Linked DNA regions of Lujinxingia vulgaris. The protein of the gene in region 1 binds, or shares a complex with, the protein of each later gene. Links are inferred from orthologs where the notes say so. Each region holds a gene or a part of one and is shown on either strand. Other genes may lie near its edges. The genes, in order: tsaD and tsaE.

What was found.
Region 2: the proteins of tsaD (region 1) and tsaE are in contact, whole or in part, in a crystal structure (PDB 6N9A), measured with the Thermotoga maritima proteins. The link is inferred for Lujinxingia vulgaris from one-to-one orthologs. Residues at the interface, in WP_004082750.1 of Thermotoga maritima: Cys10, Asp11, Arg49, His50, Leu82, Gly84, Gly135, Gly136, Glu154, Thr155, Leu156, Asp157, Asp158, Ser159, Glu162, Asp165, Lys166, Arg169, Leu170, Tyr175, Lys213, Thr214, Leu217, Tyr218, Gln221, Arg222, Asn324; in WP_004082108.1 of Thermotoga maritima: Leu37, Gly38, Lys46, Lys57, Val59, Lys60, Ser61, Thr63, Phe64, Thr65, Leu66, Met67, Val69, Pro71, Tyr82, Arg83, Leu84, Asp86, Asp88, Phe89, Asp93, Ile128, Asp130, Glu131, Arg134.

Annotation. Positions count from the first base shown.
Region 1 is NZ_VOSM01000005.1:220,072-225,798, forward strand. What follows is about bases 732-3,614. They hold tsaD (tRNA (adenosine(37)-N6)-threonylcarbamoyltransferase complex transferase subunit TsaD), read left to right. Parts: upstream 732-1,588; coding sequence 1,589-2,641; downstream 2,642-3,614. Other genes in these bases: FRC98_RS12310 (response regulator), read left to right, coding at 732-1,556; FRC98_RS12320 (hypothetical protein), read left to right, coding at 2,662-2,967; FRC98_RS12325 (hypothetical protein), read right to left, coding at 3,098-3,562; FRC98_RS12330 (twin-arginine translocase TatA/TatE family subunit), read right to left, coding at 3,559-3,614. Outside these bases: more of FRC98_RS12310, read left to right, coding at 1-731; more of FRC98_RS12330, read right to left, coding at 3,615-3,783; FRC98_RS12335 (CPBP family intramembrane glutamic endopeptidase), read right to left, coding at 3,823-4,554; FRC98_RS12340 (two-component system sensor histidine kinase NtrB), read left to right, coding at 4,718-5,727.
Region 2 is NZ_VOSM01000003.1:272,585-278,421, forward strand. The notes cover bases 1,649-4,641. They hold tsaE (tRNA (adenosine(37)-N6)-threonylcarbamoyltransferase complex ATPase subunit type 1 TsaE), read left to right. Parts: upstream 1,649-2,870; coding sequence 2,871-3,413; downstream 3,414-4,641. Other genes in these bases: FRC98_RS08145 (protein kinase domain-containing protein), read left to right, coding at 1,649-2,854; FRC98_RS08155 (hypothetical protein), read left to right, coding at 3,425-3,898; FRC98_RS08160 (CPBP family intramembrane glutamic endopeptidase), read left to right, coding at 3,895-4,545; FRC98_RS08165 (hypothetical protein), read left to right, coding at 4,542-4,641. Also shown: FRC98_RS08135 (DUF4388 domain-containing protein), read left to right, coding at 1-307; FRC98_RS08140 (hypothetical protein), read left to right, coding at 291-857; more of FRC98_RS08145, read left to right, coding at 854-1,648; more of FRC98_RS08165, read left to right, coding at 4,642-4,784; FRC98_RS08170 (TIGR02757 family protein), read right to left, coding at 4,811-5,671; FRC98_RS08175 (TIGR04563 family protein), read left to right, coding at 5,830-5,837. UniProt on the Escherichia coli protein: Required for the formation of a threonylcarbamoyl group on adenosine at position 37 (t(6)A37) in tRNAs that read codons beginning with adenine.

The DNA.
Region 1 (5,727 bases):
AAAAGCGTCGCGCCTCCGGCACCACCGCACCCGGCTCCGCCTTCGAAGACGACGAGCCCACCCCCGCTCCGATGATCGACCCCAGCACCGCCCACACCTCCCTCGAGGAGGGCGATGCCCCCCAACCTCAGGACGCCGACGCCCGCGCCAAACAGGTCGATACCGACCCCGACCTCGACACCTACCTCGCCGAAAAGAACACCGAGAGCGAGCACCAGAACGAGTCCGAGCACCAGCACGAGGACCAGGACCAGCACGAGGACCAGGACCAGAACGAGGACCAGGACCAGAACGAGAACGAGGACCAGAACGAGAACGAGGACCAGGACCAGAACGAGGACCAGGACCAGCACGAGGACCAGGACCAGCACGAGGACCAGGACCAGCACGAGGACCAGGACCAGCACGAGGACCAGGACCAGCACGAGGACCAGGACCAGCACGAGGACCAGGACCAGCACGAGGACCAGGACCAGCACGAGGACCAGGACCAGCACAAGGACCAGGACCAGAACGAGGACCAGGACCAGAACGAGAACGAGTCCGAGTCTGAGTCCGAATCCAAACCCGTCTCCACCCTCACCGACGCCGACCACACCCCCAACGCTCGCCCCCGCGTGCAGCTGGGCGGCGCGCTCTCCGAGGCCTCGTTCTTTCAGAAGGGCGAAAACCTCCATGAATACGACGATCTTGGCGAGGAACTGGCCGGAGAGTCGAAGAGCTGGAAGTTGTGGGTGATCGTCGCGGCGATCATGGCGCTTGTGGCCATCACGCTGGTAGCGATGCAGATGTCGTCGGGCCCGGAGCCGGCCGACGCGATCCCGGAGGAGGTGGCCAGCGCCGAGGAGCCCGAACCTGAGCCTGAGGAGCCTGCGGTCGAAGTGGAGGAGCCTCAAGCTGGCGGGGAGGTCGCTCAAGACGAAGAGCCCACCGGCCTTGATCTCGATCAGGCTCTGGCCCGCGCGCGCCTCGAAGGCATGTCGGCCGAAGCCGCCGCCGTGGAGCTCGCCAGCGAGCGCGCCGCCAGCGACGCCGCCGCGCCCTCGGCCGAAGATCAGGCCGCCGAAGAAGCCGCCGCTGCCGAAGTGGCCGCCGCACAGGAGCAACCCGCCGAGGAGGCTGCCCCTGCAAACGCGGCTGTGGCCCCCGAGGAACAAGAACTTCGCGCCGCTGAGACCACCCCGGCCCCTGACCGCGAGACCACGGTCAACGAAGACATCCAACGCCTGCGCACCATGGTCCAGCGCGAGCGTATTGATGAGGCCCTTCCCCTGGCCCGCGATTTGAGCAAGCGCGCCCCCAACAACCGCCAGGTCGCCTTCCTGCACGGTCAGGCCGCCCTCTACGACGGCAAAAACTCCGAGGCCATCGAAAACCTCACCCGCGCCGAGCGGCTGGGCATGCGCACCGGCGCCTTCTACCTGGAGCTCGCCACCGCCTACCAGCTGGCCGGTCGCCGCGATCAGGCCAAAGGCGCCTACGAGAAGTTTCTGGAGATCGAGCCCGAAGGCCAGAGCGCCGACGAGGTCCGCGCCATCCTTGAGTCGCAGTTCTAAGCCTTTGCACCTCTTGCACCACAGGCAGCACCATGCTGGTCATGACCATCGAATCGAGCTGCGACGAGACCTCCGTCGCGCTCATTAAAGACGGCCGCCAGATCCTGGCCAACGCAGTCGCCAGCCAGATCCCCATCCATCGCCGCTACGGCGGGGTGGTTCCGGAGCTGGCCAGCCGCAACCACATCCGCGACATCCACCAGGTCCTCAACGAGGCCCTCGATGACGCCGGGCTCACCCTCGACGCCGTCGAGGGTTTTGGCGTGACCTGCGGCCCCGGCCTTGTCGGAAGCCTGCTGGTAGGCATTGAGACCGCCCGCGCCCTGGCCTTCGCGCTCAACAAGCCGGTGGTGGGCCTCAACCATCTCGAAGGCCACCTCACCGCGGTGCTGCTCGAAGGCGACACCGTCAAAAACCCCGAATTTCCCTACCTGGGGCTCATCGTCAGCGGCGGCCACACCGACCTCTACATCGTGCGCGGCCTGGGCAACTACGAGCTCCTGGGTCGCACCCGCGACGATGCGGCCGGCGAGGCCTTTGATAAGGTCGCGCGCATGCTCGGGCAGCCTTATCCGGGCGGCGTGGCCATCGACCGCCTCGCAAAAGATGGCCGCCCCGACGCCATTGAGTTTCCGCGCCCGATGTGGACGCGCAAAAACTTCGACTTCTCGTTTTCGGGCCTCAAAACCGCCGTCGCCCAGCACATCGACGCCCACGGCATCCCCGAGGGGCAGCAGCTCAACGACCTCTGCGCCTCCTTCCAGGAGGCCGTCGTCGACGTGCTCCTCTTCAAGGCGCTTAACGCCTGTGAGGCGCACAAACTCAAACGCCTGGTGCTCTCCGGCGGGGTGGCCTGCAACAGCCGGCTGCGACAGCGCGCTCAAGAGGCCTGCCAGGCCGAAGGACTCGAGCTCTTTGTGGCGCCCCCCTCGCTCTGCACCGACAACGCCGCGATGCTCGGCCCCATCGCCGAGCATTACTTGCAGCTTGAGGGCGACTCGGAGTTTGTCGGCCACACCATCCGCGCCCAATCCAGCATGCCCCTTGGCCACTCCGAGCGCACCCCGGCCCGCACCCACCGCTAACGCCACACTGGAGTTCCCCCGTGACCACCCCCGCTCCCCAGATCCTCGACGCCCTGCTCCGCCACGATCGCGTCAAAGCACTCGTGCTCATCGATGAGCAGGGCAACCCCCTGGCCACCCGCGGCCAGGCCCGCTCCATGATCGCCGGCGCCAATGAGGCCACCGTCCTCACCGACCTGAGCAAAGTCAGCGCCGACGCCCGCGAGTGCGTCTACATCACCCGCCACGGCCTGAATCATTTTTTGATCGTGATCTTCGATGAAAACGTCGACTTCGACACCCTCAAAAAAGACGTCGACGCCACCATCGCCCAGCACCAGCGCTGAGGCCCACAGCGCCCGCGCCCGCAACTTCCCCCTGAAAAACCAGCGCTAAAACGCCAACGGGCGCGCCGCATCGGCGCGCCCGTTGGCGTCAACTTCGTCTGGAAAAAGCCCGACTTCCCGGGCTCTGGGCTTACTCGCCCTTTCCTTTGGAGAGGTTGTCGACATCACTCTCCGTGAAGGGCTCGGCCTCCAGCCCGCCCTGCACCAGAACCTTCGGCATCCCGCCGATCTGCTCCAGGCTCAGCCCGTCGGCCTGCGGCACAATGTAGCTGGCCATGCCCCAGTACGTTGCCAGGCACAGCATCCAGGCCACCCCGGTGCGAAAGACATCGCCGCGGGCGATGCCCACCAGCAACCCGAAGAGCGTCGCCCCGACGATCAGCACCCCGGTCACCCCGAAATCCCGCGTCAGATACGCCAGCACGTTCACCGGCACCACCACCACAAGCGCGCTCGCAAAGGTGTTGTAATCCGGGTTGAGCTGGGTGAAGCGAAAGCTCAGCAAAATCACGACCAGCTGCGCCAGCGCCGCGGCCGCGTAAAAGGTCAGCGGGGTCCACGTAAAGCCGGATACCACCTCGGCCACTATCATCATGACTCTCTCGTCTGCGTCGGCTCCGTCGACTCGCCGGAGGCTTCTTCGTGGTCGAGCTCACCGGAGGTCGAGCTCACATCGATCACATCATCGGCCAGCCCCTTCTGAAAACTCAACCGAAGGCGCGCGGCCGCCGCGCTGATCTGCGGCAACTTCTGCAGGCCGACCACCACGAAAATGATCGCGGCGACCACCAGCAGCTCTGAGGCGTTGAGCATCATAACAAAGGACTCCCGGGCATCGGAGCTGGGCCGGGCATCTCACCCGTTTGATGCGAGGATCACAAGCACCAGCACGTCATAGAGAGCATGGGTGTACACCGCGACTGCAAACCCGCGCAAATAGAAGATCAACGCCAGCAACACCCCGGCGATGGCCCGAAAGACAAACACCCCCATCGCAAACTCCTCGCCAAGCGGCCCCATATGATGCACCGCGCTGAAGATCACACTGGAGAGCACCACCGCCCACAGCGCCGCCCACCACCTGGGCCAGCCCACCACCCGGTGGCCCAGCCACACCATCGTGCCCATCAGCCCCAGCCTGAAGACGAGCTCCTCATAGAGCCCCGCCCCCGCGCTGAGCACCAGATTATCGAGCACCGAGGCCTCCCCACCCACGCTCAGGCCCACACTTAGGAGCGCGCTCAAGCCCAGCGCGTCCATAATCGCCACGATCGCCGCGCCGAAGAAGAACGCATACACCGCGCTCTCCGCCACCACCGCTGGCCACACCCTCAGCCGCAGCCGCTCTTTTTTGCGCAGCATCACCGCCGCGACCACCATCAGTAACAACACCCCCACATGCACGCCCAGGTAGTAGTGAAGCTCCCCGCCCACCGCCCACCAGAGCGTATCGGTCATAAAGTCGACGCCGTTTCGCACCCCGCCGGTCCACAACACCCCGAGCTGATAGAGCACAAAAAGCGGCATCACCAGCACAAGACTATGCCAGGTATCGCGGCTCTGCTGATGGTAGGTGCTTAACTTCATCACTTCTCTCAACGCGCGCACCACACGCCCGCGTGGGACATCGGGGTCGGGTGCCTAACTTTTGATGCAGGGAGGTCCCGCATCCATCGACCAGGCGCTATCGTAGCGCGCCAGCCCCTCCCCGTCAGCGCGCCTTGAAATTCGCCCTGCAGGGGAGCTCGATGTGACGGTTCAACCCTACCCACCCATCGCTCAACGCACCACACCACCGGGACGACTCGCCGCACTCTTCGCCCTGCTCATCCTGGTCTGTGTGCTCCCGGCGCTGGCCATCGCGATGGGATTTAGCCTGAGCCTGCCGCTGCCCTCAGCGGCAGAGACTCTGGGCACTCTGCGCGGAGCTTTTACCCACAGCACACTCTTGATGCTCGGCGGCATCCTCGCACTAAGCTCGGCAACCTTAAGCCTCGCCCGCTTTCTGGTGCGCCGCTCCGCGCTGACCTCGGTCATCAGCATCACCCTCTTCTGGTCGGGCTTTGTCGCCATCATCCAGGCCCTCACCGTCGACGGCGCTCTCTACGCCGCGCGCGACATCGAGAATTACATCCCCTTCACCTGGACGATCACCCGCCACCTCAACGCCCTGCTCATCCTGGGCGCCGGCGTGCTGCTCTTATGGCCCCGACGCCAGCTCGCCCTGCTTCGCCCCGGCTTTATGCTCGGCGTCTTCGCCCTCTTTGGCACACTGGCCCTGACGCTGCTGGGGCTGGCCTCTTACCTCGATCTTCCGCAGACCACCCGCCCCGACGCCATCTTGATTCGCCCCTGGGATCTGCCCGCGCTTTTGATCTTTGCCCTCTGCGCCTTTGGCCTCTTTCCTCGCATCCACCGCCGTTTTCGCAGCCACTTCTCCCTCGCGCTCTGGCTGAGCATCCTCCCCTTGCTCGCCGCCCAGGGCTACCTGATCTTCGGCTCCACCCAGATCTTCGACGCCGCCTTCAACGCCGCCTACGGCCTGAGCGCCCTCTCCTCAGCGGTGATCTTCAGCGGGTTGATCTTCGACTACATCCGCTCCACCAGCCAGGAGCAACACCTCCTGCGCACTATCAGCGAGCGTGAGACGCGCATCCGCACCATGTTTGACGGCGCCGCCGAGGCCATCATCGCCTTCGATAACGACGGCGTCATTGAGCTCTGGAACCCTGCTGCGACCCTGCTCTTTGGCTGGCGCGT
Region 2 (5,837 bases), on another replicon or contig:
CAAACGGAAGTCGAGCGCTGGCGAGGTCATCGTCAAGCGAGCCTCCGGACCTCATGAGCGTCCCACGGCGGTGAGCAACTGGGAGATCGACATCCCGGAGCTCGATCGCTCGCATCCGGTTGAGGTCGTCACGCCCCGGAGCACCGATGAGGAAGAGACGCAGCAGGAGCGCGGTTTTCTCGCCGGCGCCCCGATCGAGGAAGACGCCGATCTGAGCTGGGATCAAGAGCTTGACTCGATCTTTCGTCGGGCGGCCGACACCGCCGAATTTGATACGCAGGGAAGAGACGATGACGACACGAAATAAGCTGCGTTATGCGGCGCTGTGCGTAGCCTCGGTGGTCGCGATCACCAGCGGCTGCCAGGACGAGGAGCCCGGACCCGAAGAGGTCTTTCGAGGCTTCGTCGAGAACATCTGGCGCGGCGAGGATGCTCAGGCCTTGGAGGCGGTCGCGCCCGACACGCGCGCGCGACTTCTGGAGCCTCTCGACGACGTGGAGCAGAGCATCGGCGAGGCGCACGGCCTGGAGCCGGTCGACATGTTGATCGTGACCCGTCTCGATAACCCCCACGAGCTCCAGGAGGTTGAGGTCGTTGGCGAGCTTCCCGATCCGCTCGAGGAGGGCAGCCGCGTGGAGCTTGCGCTGCGCATGCTCGATGATCGCACGGGCAACGCGACGATGGTCTATCAGGGCGGTCGCTGGTACGTTGATCTGCCGCTGGACGAGGTGGACACCGAGCAGGTGCTGGTGCCCCTTCATCGCGAGGATAAGGAGCCGCAGGCCGCCCCCGAAGAGGCGCCTGCCGCCGAGGAAAGCACTGAGCACTCCGAGGAAGAAGGGAAGGTTGAGCGATGAGTGAGTCGTCGAATAAGCCGCCGCGCGTTCCCCCGCCGTTGACGCCCGCCGGGCGCAAGCCTTCGGCTCCCGGGGCGAAACCTCCCGGACCGCCTCCCAGGCCCGCCGTTCGGCGTCAGGCACCCGGCGTTCGCGGCAGCACCCAGGCGCCGGAGGCCGCGACTCTGAAAACCGGCGATGCCGTCGGTGGACGCTTCGTGGTGGAGCGCTATCTGGGAAGCTCCGGCGGTGGGGTCAGCTACCTCTGCAACGATCGTCAGACGCAGTCGCCGGTCGTTGTGAAGGTGCTCGAGATGCCCTTCCCGGGCGACGACGCCTTCGCAAAACTCAGCGCCGAGGTGCGCCTGGCCGGGAGCATCGACCACCGAAACCTCACCGGTGCGGTGGGGATGGGGCGCACCCAGAATGGCGAGATTTTTATCGCGATGGAGTTCGTGGAGGGGTCTACGCTCTCGCAGCTCGTGGCCCAGAGACGCGAAGAGGGGCGCACGCTGAGCATTCGTGACACCTTCACAGTGCTCGCCCACGTCTGCAGCGCACTCTCGGCGGTGCATGAGCGCAAAACCAGCCACGGGGTGCTCACGCCTTACAACATCTACGTCAACAAGCAGGGCGTGGTGAAAGTGGGGAACCTGGCCTTCGGCCGCATGGTCAGCACCTTTCTTCACGGACGAGGGGAGGGGCCTTTTCATGACAGCATCTACGTGGCGCCGGAGGTGGCTGAGTCGCCGGGGAACCTGAGCGCCGCGGCCGACCTCTACAGCCTGGGCATGATCGCCGCAGAGCTGCTCAACCCCACCGGTCTTCCCAGTGAGCGAAAGCAGGCCCACGAGATGGCGCTCGACGGGCTTGCCAAATACCCGCCGGCGCTCTTCAGCCTGGTCTCGGCGTGTCTCTCCGCCGATCGCACGCAGCGACCGCGCTCCGCGCAGCACTTCCGCGATGAGCTTGAGGAAATCGCCCGCGACGCCGGCGCGCGCTTAAGCGGCGCGGCCCCTCCCGGCGCGCTGCCGGTGGAGCCGGCCGTGGCTGAGAGCGAGGAGGGCGACAGCCTCTTTGATCTTTTCGACGTCGGTGACATCGCGCCGCCCCCGGCCGATGAGGCCGAGGCCGAGCGCTACCTCGTGCAGAAGAGCGGCCTCGACTACGGCCCCTTTACCGAAAAGCAGATCATCGATCAGCTTCGCGCCGACGAGATCGACGAGAACTCGCTGGTGCTCGACCGCTTCACCCAGCAGCGTTGCCGTCTCATCGAGATGGAGGCGTTCACCGCCGAGGTCGAAGCCTACATTCCGGAGCGTGAAGAGCGCCGCCGGCGTGAGGCCGAAGCCCGCGCCGAGCTGCAGCGTAAGGTCAAGAAAGGTGGCCTTGCCGCGCTGGTCGTCTCCATTGTTGCCGGGCTCGTGGTGCTGGCGGCGATGGGCTGGTTCTGGCTGCAGCAGCCCGACCCGGAGCCGATGCCTCTGGAGCAGGCCTTCGCGTCGCTGGATTATACCTTCCTGCCACCGCCCTCGGAGTTTCAGGCGGTGGCGGTCGACTCCGACCTTCTGCAGAGCATCTTTAACCCTCGCGCCAGCGAGGAGGAGATCGCGCGCACACTCAAGAAAGTGCGCGGCGCCGGTGGCAAGCGCGCCTCGGGCAAAGCTGCGGCCGGCGGCGGCTCCGGGCAGCGTGAGGCCGATGTCGATATGGCCAACTTCTCGGGCTCGTCCAAGCACCTGAGCGACCAGGAGATCAACCGCGTTATTATGAGCGACTTCAACGCGATGACCGACTGCATTCGCTCCGAGCTCAACCGAAACAGCTCCTTTAAGGGGCTGACGGTGCAGTTCTTTATCCGCCCCTCCGGCACCACCGGCGGTGTGCAGATCAAGGAAAGTCAGTACCAGAGCCGCGAGGTTGGCCAGTGCATGATCCAGCGCTTCCGTGCGATGAAGTTCCCCGAGCACGGCGCCATCTCCAACCGCGGTGTGGAGTTCCCCCTCTACGTGCAGTGAACCCGCAGGTGGCAGCATGACGACCCGTGAGCGCCCGAACTTCTCGCCGGGCGACTATAACAACCTCGGTGCGCAGCCGCGCACCGAGCTGACGCTTGATGGCGAGCCGGCGACCCTGAACCTCGGGCGCGCGCTGGGTGAGGCGATGCGTGAGCGCGGCGAGGGCTTCCTGGGCCTCGTCGGCGACCTCGGTGCCGGAAAGACGACGCTTATCAAGGGGTTGGCCGAGGGCATGGACATCGCCCCCGACGAGGTCTCAAGCCCCACCTATGCGCTGGTGCAGGAGTACGGCGCCGAGGGCGAGCTTGTGCATATGGACCTCTACCGCCTGGAGCATTACGACGATCTGGAGTCGCTGGCCTACTGGGACTACATCGACCGCCCTCAGACGTTGGTCTGCGTGGAGTGGCTCGACCGCATCCCCCACGCCTGGCCCGGCCAGGGCGTGGTTGTGGAACTTCTGCGCCAGGGCGATGGCCGCCAGGCACGCATCTTCGCCAGCGAGGCGTACCACGCCCTGGTGGAGCGCATCGGCTCCGATCTCAACGACATCACCTGAAGGATCTACCCATGAGCGCGACCCCCAATGACACCCCGACCCCGCAGGCCGAGGTGGTGCTGCCGGTGGCGGCCCGACGGAAGATCGAGTCGCGCCTTCGCACCCGCTACCACGCCTATCTTCGCCCCGGCGAACGCATCGGGCTGCGGGTGGAAGAAGAGTCCGATTTTGTCTTTGCCTGCCTCAAACTCACCAGCGCCGATAAGCGTTTTGCCCTGGAGCTCGAAGGCGCCGCCATCGTCCAGGATCAGGACGCCGCCTTCCTCGCCGCAACTTCGCCACGCGACCGGCTGCTGGCGGTGATCGAGTTTCTGGCCGACCAGCTCAACGACTATTTTCGGGTTCAACGAAACCAGCGCTTTCACCTGGACTGGCGAAAGCACCCGTGCAGCGGGCTTATCGTGCGTTTTCGCGGCACCGAGCGCTCCCCGGAGCTTGAACAGCAGGCCAACCGGCTTCTGGGAGAGACGTCGGAGGAGATTTGAGTCAGCAACCCGACGATCCCCAGCTCTCCGGAGCACCGAGCGTCTTTGCCGCGCTGATCTTTTACGGCGCGATGCTGGGCGTGGCCTGGCTTCTGGGCGTGGTGTGGCTGGACTTAAACCTGCTGGTCTGGCCGGAGAAGTTGCAGGGCGCCACCGCGATGCATGCCGCGCTGGGTGCCGCGGTGGGGCTCGGAGCGGTGGTCGCCTCGCGGCTGGTGGAACGCTACACCGCCTGGGGCCGCAACCTCGGGGATGCTTTTGCGGGCATGCTCGGTCCCATGACTCCCGGACAGGTGCAGGTTCTGGCGCTGACCAGCGGGGTTGCTGAAGAGATCTTTTTTCGGGGCTTTTTACAGCAGGCCTTCAGCACCGCCGGATGGGCCGGTCCTTACGGCGACTGGGTGGGGCTTGTGCTGGCGAGCGTGATTTTTGGGCTTATTCATATTGGCCCGGAGCGCGATACCTTTCGGCCCTGGACATACATGGCGCTGGGGCTGGGCGCGATCTTCGGGCTGATGTACCTCTACACCGGTTCGGTGCTTGCGCCGGTGATCGCGCATATCACGGTGAACTATTTCAACCTGGGCCACATCTCGCGGCAGGCGTTGGCCGAGGGCGAGGGCTTGAGCCCCGAGGATGAGCGATGAACCCGGTGGTGGTGATCACAACGGTGCAGCCGGCGTTGATCTTCTGGATCGCTACGATCGCGCTTTTTCTGGGCATCGCGCTGGCCGCGATCGTCTCGCCAGGGCGGCGATGGTTCGAGCTCACCGTGATCCTGGCGCTGGCGATGCTCGTCTTTGGCGCGGCGGGATTTGCCTTTACGCAGCTGGTGCTGGGCTATGATGTAGTGGTGGTCGACGCCATCGCTTCAATGCGCGGATAGGCGCCGAAGTCGTTGTCTGGTGCGGTCTAGAGCGTGCACGCCGCCTCAATCGGGCACCCCGGGCAGTGCTCGTCGGAGCGGCGGTGAATGCAGCGCCGACCGATGCCCAGGTGGCAGAGCGCAAAGTCATATTTGAGGGGATCCTGAGCGTCGAGCGAGGCCAGCCGCTCGGAGACCTCGATCGCCGCGCGGGCGTCGAGCGTCTTTCGGGTGAGCAGCCCCAGGTAGCGGCAGAGGCGACCGGTGTGGGTGTCCAGGGGCATCACAAGCGCGTCGGGCGAGAGGGAGGGCCATAAGCCCAGATCGATGCCGTCGGGGCCGCGGCTCATCCAGCGAAAGAAGAGGTGCAGGCGTTTGCAGGTGCTGCCATCGGCCGGGTCGGGGAGCAGGTAGCGAAACCCGCGCGAGAGCTCCTGGCGCGCACGGCGCTGACGCAGTGTCTGCACGAAGTTGGACGCGGCATGCAGGTGGCGCTCGCGGGCGCTTAAACCATCGGTTTCGGGGAGGCCACGGCGGTAGAGTTCGCTGAGGCTTCCTTCCCGGCGCAGCGTCGTTCCCAGGGCTACCGCGAGGTCGGCCAGATCCTCGCCGCGGGTCATGCGGTAGGTGAACGCGGGCCAGCGCGTTGCAAGATCCTCAAGCGGGGCCACCCGGAGCGTGTGGGCAGGGTGGGGCCCCAGGGGCGAAAGCGCGCGCACGATGGCCTCGCGCAAGACCTTAACCTGGCCGTAAGCCAGCGAGCTTGCCACAAGTGCGGCGACCTCCCGATCCTCATCGCGCTCGTACTCCCAGACGCGGCCCACCGGATCATGGTCGCGACGGGCGAGGTGGTCGCATTGCGCCATGGTTTCTTTAAGTAGTGCTTTAAGTGTCTGGGAGTTCGGCATGGGGGCTCAGGGTGAGAACGACGAGGTGAAGATCTTTCGTACAAAATTTTTGACCGCCGCGCCGCCTCGCATAGGGTGTGCCTCCGATGTGGGAGAGGCGCGGTGGAACGCGGCCTCGCCCTGGCACCCGACGATGCGCCGAAGTCACGGAGGACTCAATGGCCAC